Regions from separate parts of the Bacillus tequilensis genome, predicted to be linked through region 2. Evidence: riboswitches for the same ligand, from Rfam matches in the RefSeq annotation. Region 2 holds a riboswitch; the other holds the start of a gene.
What was found. A riboswitch is a leader RNA that binds a small molecule or an ion and turns the genes downstream of it on or off. The one in region 2 is predicted to bind cyclic di-AMP.
Positions count from the first base shown of each region.

Region 1: another riboswitch for cyclic di-AMP. It lies ahead of ktrA (potassium uptake protein KtrA); the one in region 2 lies ahead of kimA (potassium transporter KimA).

Region 1 covers NZ_CP048852.1:2,987,747-2,992,174, reverse strand. Annotated here, with positions in the region: gene ktrB (Ktr system potassium transporter KtrB) at 1-1,287, opposite strand, end outside; gene ktrA (potassium uptake protein KtrA) at 1,294-1,962, opposite strand; cyclic di-AMP (ydaO/yuaA leader) riboswitch at 2,035-2,183, opposite strand; gene bslA (biofilm surface layer hydrophobin BslA) at 2,324-2,869, opposite strand; gene gbsR (transcriptional regulator GbsR) at 3,076-3,618, opposite strand; gene betB (betaine-aldehyde dehydrogenase) at 3,817-4,428, shown strand, end outside.
Region 2 covers NZ_CP048852.1:460,380-464,807, forward strand. Annotated here, with positions in the region: gene G4P54_RS02360 (cellulose biosynthesis cyclic di-GMP-binding regulatory protein BcsB) at 1-1,604, shown strand, start outside; cyclic di-AMP (ydaO/yuaA leader) riboswitch at 1,826-1,970, shown strand; gene kimA (potassium transporter KimA) at 2,163-3,986, shown strand; gene G4P54_RS02370 (NUDIX domain-containing protein) at 4,046-4,428, shown strand, end outside.

The DNA of each region.
Region 1 (4,428 bases), 1.5 Mb from region 2:
TCTCGCGAATGAAAACACGAACGTCAAAGGACCAATTCTTCCAATGAACATGATGATGATAATGATGCATTTTCCCGCTGTTGTCAGTTCAGGAGTAAGGCCCATCGTAAGTCCAACAGTTCCAAAAGCGGAAAAGGTTTCAAAAACAACTTGAATAAATGGCGCTTTTTCTGTGATCGTCAGGGCGAATATCCCTAAAAACACGATGAACAAACTGGTGACGCTCACGGCTAAAGCTTTAATAATAATTGGATATTTGATGGAGCGACGGAAAATAACCGTTTCTTTTTTACCTCGCAAATAAGCGATAACAGACGTTAAAATCACGATGAACGTAGTCAGCTTAATGCCGCTCGCCGTTGAGGCGCTGCCAGCTCCGATAAACATCAATAATAAAATAAATACAATGGTTCCTTCTCGCATACTTCCGAAATCGAGGGAATTGAAGCCCGCGGTTCTCGGGGTCACTGCCTGAAAATAGGAAGCCCACAGTTTATCTGCTAGATGCAGGTGGCCGAGGGTGCCGGGGTTGCTGTACTCTAATATAAAAATCACAAGCATCGCAATCGCATTCAGAATCAACGTTCCTGTCAGCATGAGCTTTGTATGTAAAGAAAAGGTTTTAAATCGCCGATTTTTCAAAATGTCATACAGAACCGTAAATCCGATGCCTCCTGTGATAAATAAGAACGTAATCACAAGATTTACGGTAGGGTCCCCAACGTAGCTCATCAAATTATCCGGCCACAACGAAAACCCGGCATTGTTAAAAGCAGATATGGCGTGAAACAGACTGGCAAACAAGCCGGCCGCCCAGCCATACTGGGGTATAAGCCTGATGGATAAAATGAGTGCTGCCATCAATTCAATGCTGATGGAAAACAGAAACAGGACTTTGACAAGTCGTATGACGCCGCCGATTGTCGGCTGGTTTAAGGCTTCCTGAACCAGCATTCGTTCTTTTAATCCGATTTTTTTCCCTAATATCATCACGATCAAAACAGCGAAAGTCATAAAGCCAAGCCCGCCGACCTGAATCAGCCCCATGATAACCGTTTGCCCGAATACCGTAAATTGAGTGCCTGTATCGACAACAGCAAGTCCTGTAACGGTGGTAGCAGAAGCCGCCGTAAAAAGGGCATCTATCCATGACAATGGCTTTGTTGTGGAAATCGGAAGCATCAAGAGCGCAGACCCGATCATAATCGTAAGGAAAAAACCGATTGCAAGCACTTGAGGCGGTGTCAACCGAACCCATTTGATGACTTTATCCTTTTGAAGTGTCACCTTTGTCTACATCCCTTCGTTTTCAAAACGCTTAATATCCTTTTTGTGCCCCATGATCACAAGGCAGTCCTGTTCGTGAATGGTGTCTTCAGGTGCGGGAGAAAGACGGATATCTCCATGATGTTTAATAGCCAGGATCGTGCAGCCGTACTTCGCTTTTACATCCAAATCATTAATCGATTTTGAATCAAGCTTGCGTGTTGCCAGCAGTTCAACAATACTGTAATCATCTGATAAATCAATGTAATTCAAAACATTCTCGTCAGAAAGACTGTGTGCGATTTTGACGCCCATATCCTTTTCAGGATGAATGATGCGGTCAGCGCCGATCTTTTCAAGCACCTTGTGATGATAATAGTTTTGAGCTTTTACCCAAATATTCGGAATGTCCAATTCCTTCAATAATAGCGTAGTCAAGGTGCTCGCTTGAATATTCGCTCCGATGGCAACAATCACATATTCAAAATTGCGTATTCCTAACGAAAGCAATTCGTTTTCTTCGGTGGCGTTGGCAATCACCGCATGTGTCGCATAAGAAGCGTATGCATTTACCTTTTCCTCGTTGATATCAATCGCAAGGACCTCATGGCCCATTCTGTGCAGCTCTTTGCAAATGCTTCCGCCAAACCGGCCCAGACCGATCACGGCAAATTGCTTATTTTTTATTCTTCCCAATGTTCATAACTCCCTTAGTAAAGTAACGTTTTTGAACCAAAAAAGACCATTTCGAAGAATGGCCGCTAATAGACCTCCTCTCTGCATACGCCTACGAGGTTAGCTGTCGGATTAGGGATTCAGAGTACCCCTTCTTACTAAGTAAGATTCACCCCAAGGCTGGTAAAAAAACAGCCAATCGTTGGTTCCCCCGTTCGTGTTTGATTAAGCGATAAAAGAGACTGTATGAAATTGAACACTCAAGAATTTACTCCTGTTTCTAGTGTTTGTCAATTTAAATTTTAAACCGGAAAAAAGACATTGGGAATAGAGGAAAAAGGGGGAAAACGCAAAAAAGACCGGCGTTAACCGGTCTTTCAGATTATTTGGAGTCGCATGGCTGAGTCGGAGGAGTGCTGCGTTTAGCGACGTCAATGCTGGCTTCTGCGTAAAATCTATCTCCGACGCTCAATGATCTATTCTCCGCACGGAAAGTATATGTACCAGCGGCAGGAAGTGTTTTGTTATTCAGTCTTAATTTGAACTCGCCAGCTCCTAACAAATCAAGTGCCAAAGGAATTCTTACTGTTTTGCCGTTATTGAGGATCTGTGTTGTACGCAAAGCATGTCCGTTCATTGTGTCTTTTGTATTTGCAGTAAATCCGCTTGGTAATGTAAATTCCATCACACCAAGGCTCAGAAGCGTGTTTGGACGATACGTCAATTCGATATCTGAGAAAGACCATTCCGTTTTGCTCGCCCCTGTGATAGTTGCAAACAACGAAGCTGTTGCCTGTGTTTTCATCGTTGATTCAGTATGAGCTTTAGTTGCTGTGGATTCAGCCGCAAAAGAAGCTGTAGGCGCAGAAACGAGTAAACCAAGACTTAATGCGCTGATTGCCAAAGAAGATAATAATTTGCGTTTCATAATAAATTCCCCCTAATTAAGTTGATAAAAATACACAGGCCTGCCGTTTTTCACCTCCCCTTACCGGCCAAATACAAATTTTACCTACATAAAAACTATCATCATTTTTTTTGGGAGTAAATGGTATGTTTTTCCCGTATTTTTCAAATTTTTAATAATTTCATATAAAAGAACAAAAAACGCCCGGTTTCCCAGGCGTTTTCTGTTTACTTTGTTTCGATCGGTATAAACTTAAAAATTTCTCCGCTTTGCACCGCATCAGCGAGCCGCTTCAGCCAGTCATAGTAAGCTTTAGAGCTTTCCAGCTGTTCGAATAGCTGCAACGCTTCATTTTTAATGTCCTCATTAAGACCTTCCTTGTTTAAAACGTCTTGTAAATCAGCCTGAGCTTCCTCAATTGCTGCTACATTCACTTGAACTTCCCGCTCCCATTTAGGCGGAAAGAAATTCGTGAAAAATTTGAAGAAATCTTTTTCAGCGACAAATGTATGCTTGCGGATGCCCCGATGAAATGTTTTTTTCACTACATTTAAGTCTTGAAGCTTTTTGACGCCTGTGCTCATGCTTGGTTTGCTCATTTGCAATTCCTCACGCATTTCGTCAAGCGTCATCTCATCCCTCATATACATCGTTCCATATAAAATCCCGACACTGCGGGTAATTCCGTAAAGATCCATCGTTTCAGCAATGGAGTCGATAACAAGATCGCGTGCCTGTTCTATAGCTGCAAATTCTGGACTTTCATCCATACTGACCCTCTTTTCCTTTAGAAAGTTAAATTCGTTAAGTTATTTCTTTATGTTCTTTATCTTAACGAAACATAAGGAAAAGTCAAAAAGAAAAAACAAAAAGGGGCTTTGACAGTTTAAAATTCGTATGTTAGATTAATGTTGTTAAAAACGTTAAATTTTTATTTAACAAACTTTATTTACGTCAAGGAGGCTTATATGAGTCAAACATTATACATTGACGGAGAATGGATCAGTGCCGAAAAAGGACAGATCCGCACCATTATCAATCCATTTAATCAAGAAGAAATTGCAGCAGTAAGCGAAGGAGGGCGAGAGGACGCCATCAAGGCAATCGCAGCCGCGCGCAGAGCATTTGATAAAGGGGAGTGGTCATCGCTATCCGGGCTTGAACGCGGAAACATTGTTCTGAAAATTGCGGAATTAATCAGGCGTGATCTTGATGAGCTGGCTGAGCTTGAATCCCTTGATACGGGAAAAACACTCGAAGAAAGCAAGGCCGATATGAATGATATCGCCAATGTTTTTCAATATTACGCCGGATTGGCAGATAAAGATGGCGGAGAGATCATTTCATCTCCGATCCCTGATTCAGAAAGCAAAATCATCAGAGAGCCAATCGGGGTTTGCGGCCAGATCACTCCGTGGAATTATCCGCTCCTGCAAGCAAGCTGGAAAATCGCACCCGCACTTGCTGCAGGTAATACGATTGTTATGAAACCGAGTGAGATCACGCCGCTGACGACAATTAAGGTCTTTAAGCTGATGGAAGAAGCCGGTGTTCCAAAAGGTGTCGCGAATCTTGTCCTT
Region 2 (4,428 bases):
AAGCGAAGGGTACATCGCTGGACCATTATCCGTATCCTTTCGCCCAATCGGGAACGACAGCGGAGAAAACCGCCATCGTCATTCCGGATGACCCAAGTTCGGCGGAAATTGAAGCTGCAGTCAAAACAGAAGGCTATTTGAAAACGGTGGACAGCAGTGTCAGCATTTCGTATATCACGGAATCTGATCTGAAAAAAATCGACAAACCGACGATTTTCATCGGAGTGGACAAGCATTGGAACGGCAAGGTGAAGAAGATTATGAAACAAGCCGGCTTACAGGCAAAAGGAGAACACCTTCTGCTTGCGGAGCGGGTGCTGAAAGCAGAGGGCAAGCAGCAGCCGGTTCTGTTTGCACAAGCGGCATCCGATGACGTACTCAGTGAAAAAATCAGCGTCATCACGGATCAAACATACACAGGCCAGCTCAGCGGCGAGACACTCTCTATCAGCAAGCTTCAGCAGGCAGAAAAAAAGGAAAGCGATAAGCTGACCCTCGAGAATTTTGGAGCCGATGATATGACAATTGGAGCTGACAAAACATCTTCAGCACATTACTTTTACCCGGCTTCGGCGGTTTTAGATGAAAACCAATCAGCGAAGCTGTCGCTTAAGCTGAAAAAGTCCGAAACGATTCAAGCCCCAACGGCAGAAAACGAATCAGCTTCTCAGGCTGCAGAGCTGAAGATCATGATCAACGGCCAGCCGCACTCGGTCCGGCTTGATGAATTAGGAAAAGAAGATAAAAACGGGTTCTATCATGTCACGGTAAAAGTGGATCCTAAACTGCTGCAAAAAAACCGTTACATTGATATTCAGTTTGTCACAACGGGGTTAAAGGAAAACAATCCTTGCAACACGACTGATGAAGAAAAATGGGTCTTTATCGATAAAAGCAGTACCCTATCTTATGGCATGAAAGGCATTTCGCCGTCAGCAGATTTTCAAGAGTGGCCGCTTCCTTATGCCGGAACTCAGGAACGGGCAACGCTGATCGTGCTCCCTGACAATGTCAGTCATTCGAAGCTTGCGGAGCTTTCACTCGTAACGGAGTCCTTTGGCAGCGAAGCGCAGTATGCATACACGGTGAAGAAATCATCTGATGTAACCGCAAATGATGCCAAAGAGCGGAACCTCATTTTCATAGGAGGCATCAATCAATTTTCTCTTCTGAAGGAGAAATCATCAGATCTTCTAGTTCCGCAAGCGAAGAACGGCTCGTTTGATGTATCAGGTTTTGACATGCTGAATGAGACGACAAAACAAGTGGCGTTTACCCAAAAATCTCTTTGGGATTCACGCTACACGATGGCTGTTTTTGCACCAGCTAAAGGAACAGGCGCCGCCGTCACAAAAGAGATCATTAATGATCTGAACAGCACCGATGACTCGGCAACCGTCGTAAATGAAACTGACAGCCAGCAGGTGTTTTCAAACCACCAGCAGCTCAAATCGGAAACAAGCAGTTCCAGCGCTGAGCAATCATCACAGGATCATAGCCGGAAATGGCTTTATATTGGTGTGTTGGCACTGATTATAGTGATTGCGGCAGTGTTCATTTGGATTACAGCAAGACGAAGAAAAAGAAAGACAGATACGGAATAAACAGAGGCCATTTCAGCCCCGGTGCTCGGTTTCCGAGGCCTCAAGGGTTTTTAACGCCGTTTGGGACATGATCAAATATAAAAGACAGAGGCAAATCCAGCCTCTGTTTTTTTATGTTTTTTGGTGTGTGAATTCCATTTGTGGAACCTGTCATTTTATTTTTTTCGCTCAGCCAATAAGCCTCTTTACAACGTGCTTGAACGGGAGTATGATCTCTTTTAGAAAACAAATCGCTTAATCTGAAATCAGAGCGGGGGACCCATTAGAACGGCTTTTTTGCCGTAGGGGTGAATCCTTTTTAGGTAGGGCAAACTCTCATATGCCCGAATCCGTCAGCTAACCTCGTAAGCGTTTGTGAGAGGAGATGAATGAAACCTATGTTCGATGTGATGGCATAGGGGCATCCGTTTGCCTCTGTGTTTTTTGCCGTTCATTTTTTAGAATGTAAATCGTTTACAGAGACATCATAGCAGAAAGGACTCTTCTATTATGTGAATGCAGATGCTGATGTTTTATTGTTCTAATAAAATCAGAAATTAAAAGGAGAAAACATCAATGATGTATCATTCAATCAAACGTTTTTTGATTGGGAAACCGTTAAAATCTCAAGCAGCCGGAGAGCAAAAGCTGACTAAATTAAAAGCCTTGGCGATGCTTTCTTCAGATGCGCTGTCATCTGTCGCATATGGGACAGAACAAATTTTGATCATTTTGGCAACGGTCAGTGCTGCGGCTTTTTGGTACTCCATTCCGATTGCAGTTGGCGTTCTCATATTGCTGCTCGCACTGATTCTTTCATATAGGCAGATTATTTACGCTTACCCGCAGGGCGGCGGAGCGTATGTCGTTTCGAAAGAAAACCTCGGTGAAAAGCCGGGATTAATCGCAGGCGGTTCATTGCTTGTCGATTATATTTTAACGGTAGCGGTCAGTATTTCCGCAGGCACAGACGCCATCACGTCGGCCTTTCCTGCATTGCATCATTATCACGTGCCGATCGCTGTTTTTCTTGTAATAGTCATTATGATTTTGAACCTGCGCGGTCTATCAGAATCGGCATCGATTCTAGCCTATCCGGTGTATCTGTTTGTGGTGGCGCTTTTGGTTCTGATTGGAGTCGGATTGTTCAAACTCATGACGGGGCAAATTGACCAGCCAGCCCATCATACACCGCTCGGCACACCGGTAGCCGGCATTACACTGTTTTTGCTGCTTAAGGCTTTTTCTTCCGGCTGCTCGGCGCTGACAGGGGTTGAGGCCATTTCTAACGCGATTCCTGCCTTTAAAAACCCGCCTGCGCGAAACGCGGCAAGAACGCTTGCGATGATGGGGATTTTGCTGGCGATTCTGTTTACTGGCATTACGGCGCTCGCATACGGATATGGAGTGGCGCCAAAGCCAAATGAAACGGTGGTTTCACAGATTGCGTCTGAAACCTTCGGGCGAAATGTGTTCTACTATGTCATTCAAGGTGTGACATCACTTATTTTGGTCCTTGCGGCGAATACGGGATTTTCAGCCTTCCCGCAGCTTGCCTTCAACTTGGCGAAAGACCAATATATGCCGCGTATGTTTACAGTCAGAGGCGACCGTTTGGGCTTCTCAAATGGAATTATCTTTTTAGGCATTGCCTCCATTGTGCTCATCCTGTTTTCCGGAGGACAGACAGAGCACTTAATCCCGTTATATGCTGTCGGCGTATTTATTCCATTTACGCTTTCGCAAACCGGCATGTGCATCAAATGGAACAAGCAAAAACCAAAAGGCTGGATCGGAAAAATGCTCATCAACGCGTGCGGCGCTTTGATTTCGTTTATGGTTCTGTCCATCCTATTTGTGACGAAGTTTAATGTCGTATGGCCGGTTTTAATCTTTATGCCTATCGTCGTTCTGCTGTTTTATGTGATTAAAAATCACTATACAGCTGTTGGTGAACAGCTTCGCATCGTAGATCAACAGCCGGAAGAAATCAAAGGCACGGTTGTCATTGTGCCTGTAGCCGGTGTCACGACTGTCGTGCAAAAATCGATTCAATACGCGAAATCATTGTCCGATCAGGTCATTGCCGTTCACGTGTCATTTGACAGAGAACAGGAAAAGAAAGTTGAAAAACGCTGGGAGGAGCTTAATAACGGAGTGCGTCTCGTTACGCTTCACTCATCGTACAGAAGCCTCGTCCACCCGTTTGATAAGTTTTTGGAAACGGTAGAAGCAAAAGCGAAGAAGAAACAGTTTTCCGTCATGGTGCTGTTTCCGCAATTTATTACAAAAAAACGCTGGCACACCATCCTTCACAACCAATCAGCCTTCCTTCTCAGAGTCCGGCTGTTCTGGAAAAAGGACATAATAGTGGCCACGCTTCCGTATCATTTTAAAAAGTAAAGCTCTAGAGACCAAGGGAATCACCTTGGTCTTTTTTTGCGGGAAAAGGAGAAATGGCGATGGATACGAAAGGGGCTTTTGTCATTGTATCGAACGAAACACATCAGATCCTGCTGGTAAAACGAAAAGACGTTCCTTTATGGGATCTGCCGGGCGGCACGATCGATCCCGGGGAAACGGCCGAGACAGCGGCAGTCAGGGAGGTTTTGGAGGAAACAGGATACAGCGCCGCGCTTTCTGCGAAAATAGGTGTTTATCGAAGGCAGAAGTTTCAAGATGAACAGCATGTGTTTGCAGGTATCATAACAGGCGGAGAAGCGATTGCTGACAGTGCGGAGACAGCGGGTTTAAAGTGGTTCTCTCCGCACCATTTGCCGCTTTTAATGGTGCCGAACCGAAAAAGGCAAATAAACGATTTTAAGAACGGCGATCGAGATGTAAC